Regions from separate parts of the Achromobacter sp. AONIH1 genome, predicted to be linked through region 2. Evidence: riboswitches for the same ligand, from Rfam matches in the RefSeq annotation. Region 2 holds a riboswitch; the other holds the start of a gene.
The links. Region 2 has a riboswitch for glycine ahead of C2U31_RS16500 (D-amino acid dehydrogenase). Riboswitches for the same ligand answer to the same signal wherever they lie in the genome.
Positions count from the first base shown of each region.

Region 1: it holds a riboswitch for glycine, as region 2 does, so the genes downstream of both, gcvT (glycine cleavage system aminomethyltransferase GcvT) here and C2U31_RS16500 (D-amino acid dehydrogenase) in region 2, are expected to answer to the same signal.

Region 1 is NZ_CP026124.1:97,403-100,800, reverse strand. It holds gene C2U31_RS00410 (superoxide dismutase) at 25-639, shown strand; gene C2U31_RS00405 (ZIP family metal transporter) at 665-1,558, shown strand; glycine riboswitch at 1,668-1,762, shown strand; glycine riboswitch at 1,792-1,926, shown strand; gene gcvT (glycine cleavage system aminomethyltransferase GcvT) at 2,007-3,107, shown strand; gene gcvH (glycine cleavage system protein GcvH) at 3,195-3,398, shown strand, end outside.
Region 2 is NZ_CP026124.1:3,590,280-3,593,677, forward strand. It holds gene C2U31_RS16495 (MFS transporter) at 1-432, shown strand, start outside; gene C2U31_RS16500 (D-amino acid dehydrogenase) at 504-1,730, opposite strand; glycine riboswitch at 1,777-1,858, opposite strand; glycine riboswitch at 1,862-1,963, opposite strand; gene ampC (class C beta-lactamase) at 2,136-3,302, shown strand; gene C2U31_RS16510 (3-hydroxybutyryl-CoA dehydrogenase) at 3,367-3,398, opposite strand, start outside.

The DNA.
Region 1 (3,398 bases), 3.2 Mb from region 2:
GGGACGATCTGACGGAGACATCTGATGGCCCATACCTTGCCCGCGCTGCCCTACGCCTATGACGCGCTGGAGCCGCACATCGACGCGCTGACGATGGAGATCCATCACGGCAAGCATCACCAGACCTACGTCAACAACCTGAACGCCGCCCTAGAAGGCGCCGGCCTGTCGACCGATGAACCGGTCGAGTCGCTGGTGGCGCGGCTGGACCAGCTGCCCGCCGCCATCACCGCGGCGGTGCGCAACAACGGCGGCGGCCATGCCAACCACAGCCTGTTCTGGACCGTGATGTCGCCGCGCGGCGGCGGCGCGCCCGACGGCGCGCTGGCGCAGGCCATCGCGTCCGACCTCGGCGGGCTGGACGCTTTCCGCGAAGCCTTCACCAAGGCCGCGCTGACCCGCTTCGGCAGCGGCTGGGCCTGGCTGTCGGTGACGCCGGCCGGCAAGCTCGTGGTCGAGAGCAGCGCCAACCAGGACAGCCCGCTGATGCACGGCAATACCCCGATCCTGGGCCTGGACGTATGGGAGCACGCCTACTACCTGAAGTACCAGAACCGCCGTCCCGAGTACATCGGCGCGTTCTACAACGTGATCGATTGGTCCGAGGTGGCGCGCCGCTACGCCGCCGCCGTGGGCTGATCGCGGTTAGGCCAGCGAGGCGCCCATGAACACATTCAGCCGACACCGGATCCGGCCGGCCGCCACCAGCGTCAGCATCTGGACGCTGGCCGTGCTGGTGTCCTGCCTGGCCCTGTACCAGCTTTGGGTCTGCCTGGACGTGCGCGCGCCGCACGTGGCCGACGCGCTGCTGGGCGGCATGATGGCCGCCGCCGCGACCGCGCTGGGCACGCTGCCCGTGCTGTTCGCCCAGACCTTGCCGCAGAAAGTGCAGGACAGCCTGTACGGCTTTGGCGCCGGCGTGATGTTGGCCGCCAGCGCCTTCTCTCTGGTGGCGCCCGGCATCGCCGCGGCGGGCGAGCTGGGGTATGGCCCCTGGGGCGCCGGCATCCTGGTGGGCGCCGCCATCCTGCTGGGCGCGGCGGTGCTGCTGCTGATGGACCGCTGCCTGCCGCACGAGCATTTCATCAAGGGCAGGGAAGGCATCGAGGCGCATCGCCTGCGCCGCACCTGGCTGTTCGTGTTCGCCATCACGCTGCACAACCTGCCCGAAGGGCTGGCCATCGGCGTGGGCTATGCCGGCAACGACCCGCTGCGCGGCACGGCGCTGGCCACCGGCATCGCCATCCAGGACATTCCCGAAGGGCTGGTGGTGGCGGTGGCGCTGATGGCCGCTGGTTACAAGCGCGCCTTCGCTGTGGCGCTGGGCATGCTGTCGGGCCTGGTCGAGCCGCTGGGCGCGGTGCTGGGCGCTGCCGTGGTGGGCTGGTCGGCGGCCTTGCTGCCGTGGGGACTGGGCTTTGCCGCCGGGGCCATGCTCTTCGTCATCAGCCATGAAATCATTCCCGAATCGCACCGCAAGGGACACGAGGTCCATGCCACCGGCGGGCTGATGCTGGGCTTCGTGCTGATGATGCTGCTGGACACCGCGCTGGGTTAGTGGCGGCGGCTTGCTCCCGGTCTGTCGCGGCCGCCCGAACGGCGCGCGGACTGCCGGGTTTCCTCGCTTTCCGGCGCCCGGGGTTTCGATGTATGCTTGCGCCGCTGTCACGCATGTTGCGGGAGAGAGCGGCCATCAAGCTGGCCGCCGCCGAAGGCGCAATTCGCCCGGAATCGCTCAGGTAACCCATACCGTCCATGCTTGCCCTGTCCCGGTTTTCGGTCGACGCGGCAAAACAGCACTCTGGAGAGACCTGGCGCCGCGCCTTTCAGGCCGTCCCGAATGGGGACGTAGCGGGCAGCCCAGGCGCCGAAGGTGCACACCCGCCACGCGGGGCAACTCTCAGGCAAAAGGACAGAGGGGCGGAAGATTCAGCCGTGCCGTGGACGCGTGTCCGCTGGCGGCTTTCCGCAACCCTGGCAACGCTGCCGCTCCGGAGTTCCCGCGCATGTCCGCAACCCTCAAACGCACCCCGCTGGCCGACGAACACATCGCCTCCGGCGCCCGAATGGTCGACTTCGGCGGCTGGGACATGCCGCTGGCCTACGGCTCGCAGTTGGAAGAGCACCACGCCGTGCGCCAGGACGCCGGCATGTTCGATGTCTCGCACATGCTCAACGTCGACGTGACCGGCCCGGACGCCTTCGCCTTCCTGCAACGCCTGGTCGCCAACGACGTGGCCAAGCTGACCGTGCCGGGCAAGGCGCTGTACAGCTGCATGCTCAATCCGCAGGGCGGCGTGATCGACGACCTGATCATCTATTTCTTCGCCGCCGATGAGTGGCGCGTCGTGGTCAATGCCGGCACCGCCGACAAGGACATCGCCTGGATGCAGCGCGTCCGGCAGTCCGGCAAGTTCGACGTGGCCATCGCGCCGCGCCGCGACCTGGCCATGATCGCCGTGCAGGGCCCGAACGCCCGCGCCAAGGTCTGGGCCGCGCGTCCGGCCTGGCAGGCCGCCAGCGAACCGCTGACGCCCTTCGTGGCCGCCCAGGTGGGCGACGACACGCTGGTGGCCCGCACCGGCTACACCGGCGAGGACGGCTTCGAGATCGTGCTGCCCGCCACGCAGGCCGTCGCGTTGTGGCGCGACCTGGCGGCGCAAGGCGTGCGTCCCTGCGGCCTGGGCGCGCGCGACACGCTGCGCCTGGAAGCCGGCATGAATCTCTACGGTCAGGACATGGACGAGCTGATCCAGCCCGACCAGGCCGGCCTGACCTGGACGGTGTCGCTGAAGAACGCCGAGCGCCGCTTCATCGGCCGCGACGCGCTGGAACAATTCGCCACCCCGGCCGCCTTCCTGGGCCTGAAGCTGCAGGAGCGCGGCGTGATGCGCGCCCACATGGCCGTGCGCGCCAAGCAGGGCGCGGGCGAGCTGACCAGCGGCACCATGTCGCCCACGCTGGGCGTGTCCATCGGCTTCGCCCGCCTGCCCGTGGGCGTGGCTCCCGGCGACACGGTCGAGGTGGACATCCGTGGCAAGTGGGTGCCCGCCCTGGTCTGCAAGCTGCCATTTGTCCGTAACGGCAAAGCCGTCGAACACTCGTAAACTCGAAGCTTCGCGCGCGCCGGCCGGCAGGCCCGCGCGCGAGGCGCGCAATCCCTTTCCCCCATCCGAATAGCCCCAGGAGTTCCCATGAGCCTGCCCACCGATCGCAAGTACACCGAGTCCCATGAATGGGTCAAAGCCGAAGGCGACGTGTTCGTCGTCGGCATCACCGACACCGCCCAGGACCAGCTGGGCGACCTGGTCTTCGTCGGCGACGTCAAGGTCGGCGCCAAGCTGGCCGCCGGCGAAACCGCCGGCGTGGTCGAGTCGGTCAAGGCCGCCTCCGACATC
Region 2 (3,398 bases):
TCGGCGATCCCCTTCACGTTGGGCACCGTGGCGATGGTGCTCAACGGCGCGCACTCCGACAAGACCGGCGAGCGGCGCCTGCATTGCGCCGGCGCCACGCTGGTCGGCGCGGCGGGGCTCGCGCTGACCGCCGCCTACATCGGCAATCCCGTGCTGGCGATGGCCGCGCTGAGCGTGTCCGCCATCGGCGTGCTGGGCGCGTTTCCCGTGTTCTGGGCGATTCCGGCGGGCTTCTTGACCGGCACGGCAGCCGCCGGCGGCATCGCCTTCATCAATTCGGTCGGCAACCTGGCGGGCTTCGCCACGCCCTTCATGATGGGCTGGATGAAGGAATGGACCGGCGGCGTGGCCGCCGGCCTGTACGTGGTGGCCGCCATGCAGCTGACCTCGACCGCGATCGTCGCGCTGGCGATGCGCCGGCTGGCGCGCTAGCGCAAGGCGACGGGCGGCCACCCGCTGGCGGCGAACGGCGGTCCGCCGGTTGCGGCCGCGTCCGCGTCGTCTCAGTGCGGCCGCAACCGTTCGCCGACGCTAGCCGCCAGCAATTGCGCGGTGGCCGCCGACAAGGTCCAGCCCAGGTGGCCGTGGCCGGTGTTGTAGAACACGCCCGGCCGCTTGCCCGGACCCACGCGCGGCATCATGTCCGGCGTCATCGGGCGCAGCCCGCACCAGGGCACCACGCGCGCCGTCCTGACGCCGGGGAAGTGGCGGCGGGTCCAGTCCACCAGCGGCTGCACGCGTTCGGCGCGGATGTCCAGGTTGTAGCCGTTGAACTCGGCGGTGCCGGCCACGCGGAAGCGGTCGCCCAGCCGGCTGGTGACGATCTTGGCGGCCTCGTCGAGCAGGCTGACGCGCGGCGCGGCCTCGCGGCTGGCGGCGTCGTCCAGGTGCACGCTGATCGAATAGCCCTTGACCGGATAGATGTTGACCGTGTCGCCCAGCTGCCGCGCGAAGCGTCGGCTGGCCGCGCCGGCGCAGACCACCACGGCGTCGGCCTGGTACCGGTCGTCGCCGCCGTCCGTGCCGGCCAGGTCCAGCGCGTAGCCCGTGCCGTCGGCCGCGATCGCGGCGACGTCGGCGTCCTGCACGAAGCGCACGCCCAGTCGCTCGCAGGCCTGGGCCAGCCCGCGCGTGAACTTGTGGATGTCGCCGGTGGCGTCGGACGGCGTGTAGAAGCCGGCGTGGCAGGCCGTTTGCAGCGCCGGCTCGATGTCGCGAGCCTCCTCGGGCGTGACCGCGTAGCGTTCCAGGCCGCCTTCGCGCAGCAGCTCGTTGCCGCGTCGCGCGGCCTCGAAGCTGGCGGCGTCGTGGTAGATGTGCAGGATGCCGCGCCGCTCCAGGTCGAAGTCGATGCCTTCGGCCTCGGCCATGTCGTACAGGTGCTGGCGCGCCTCGATCGCCAGCCGGGTGGTGGCGATGGTGTTGCGGCGGTGGTTGGGGATCTGGCGCATGAATTGCAGCAGCCAGGAATACTTGTGCCAGCTGAAGCGCGGATTGAGCAGCAGCGGCGCGTTGCTGCGGCCCAGCCAGCGCAGACCCTTGAGCACGGTGGCGGCGCTGTTCCAGACCTCGGCGTTGCTGGCCGACAGCTGGCCGCCGTTGGCGTAGGAGGTTTCCATCGCGGGATAGCGCTGGCGGTCGTAGACGGAAACGTCGTAACCCTGCTTGCGCAGGACGTAGGCGGACGTGACGCCGGTGATACCGGCGCCAATGATGGCGATGCGGGGCATGATTGCTCCAGATGGCGTGGCGACGGCCGGCCGGCCGCTGCACCCCATCTGTCCCGGTACCTGAGAGCTTTGCCCGGCGCGTGCCGGGGTTCCCCTTCGGTGGGCGCGCAATGCGCCTCTCTCCAGATCGTCTACACCGCGCAGTCCTGTCTGCCTGAGAGTTTCCGGGGCGGTTGCTCCGTCGGCGCCCGCCGCGCGGCCGGGCCGGGGCGAGTCTCTTCTGCGGGGTGTTTGCTACGACCGTGGCAGGATAGCCAAATATTTCGCGTCCTGGAATTCAGGGTTAGTACCAGTATGGGCGCGGCGGCGCTACCATCCTGGGTTCGCGCGGGGCGCGCGCCGGCATGCCGGTCGCCGCCGCCTGGCCCCGCCCGCCTTGCTTGCGCTGTTTTCCGGGAGTTCTCCATGCGCCTGTCCGCCTTGTTCCGCCGCTGCCTGCTGGCCGTTGCCCTTGCCGCATCGCTGCCCGCGTCGGCGCTGTCCCCCATCTACGACGCCGACGCCCGCGTGCGCGCGGCCGTGCTGACGGTGATGAAGCAGCATGAAATCGCCGGCATGGCGGTGGCCGTGACCCGGCAGGGCGAGCAGCATTTCTACAGTTTCGGCCTGGCATCCTGGGAGACGCGCGTCCCGGTCACCAACGACACGCTGTTCGAAGTGGGCTCGATCAGCAAGACCTATTCGGCCACCTTGGCCGCCTATGCGCAGGCGCTGGGTCGGCTGTCGCTGGCGGATCCGGTCGAGCGCCACGTGCCCGAGCTGGCGGGCAGCGCTTTTGGCAAGGTCTCGCTGCTGGGCCTGGCCACGCACACGGCGGGCGGCTTTCCGCTGCAGGTGCCTGACACGGTGCGCGACCGCGCCCAGCTCATGGCCTATCTGCAGGCCTGGCAGCCCAGCTACGCGGAAGGCACGCGCCGCACGTATGCCAATCCCAGCATCGGCATGCTGGGCGTGGTGACCGCCAATGCCATGGGCCAGGCCTATGTGCCGCTGATGCAGGGCACGCTATTGCCCAAGCTGGGCCTGCCCAGCACCTATCTGCAGGTGCCGGCCGACCAGATGGCGCGCTACGCGCAGGGCTACGACAAGCGCAACCAGCCGGTGCGCGTGAGTCCCGGCGTGCTGGCCGACGAGGCCTACGGCGTCAAGACCAGCGCCCGCGACCTGCTGCGCTTCGTGGAACTGAACCTGGGCGGCACCAGCGGCGACGCCAAGCTGGATCAGGCCATCGCCGACACGCACCGGGGCTACTTCGAACTGGGCGGCATGACGCAGGACCTGGTGTGGGAGCAGTACCGCTATCCGGCGCCGCTGGACACCGTGCTGGAAGGCAATTCCAACACGGTCGCCTTCGAGACGCACGACGTGCGCGCGCTGCGTCCGCCGCTGGCGCCGCGCGCCGACGCCTGGATCAACAAGACCGGCGCCACCAATGGCTTCGGCGCCTACGTCGCCTTCGTGCCGGGACGCCGGATCGGCATCGTGATCCTGGCCAACCGCAACTATCCCAACGCCGATCGCGTGCGCCTGGCCTATGAGGTGCTGGACGCGCTGGAGACGGGAGGCCGTTGAGCAGGCGCGCGGGGCAGTCGCGGCGGCGGGCGCTGCCCAGGCCGGTCCGCCGGACGGTCTCCGGTCAGGCGGCCGGCGCCGCGCCGGCCCCGGCCC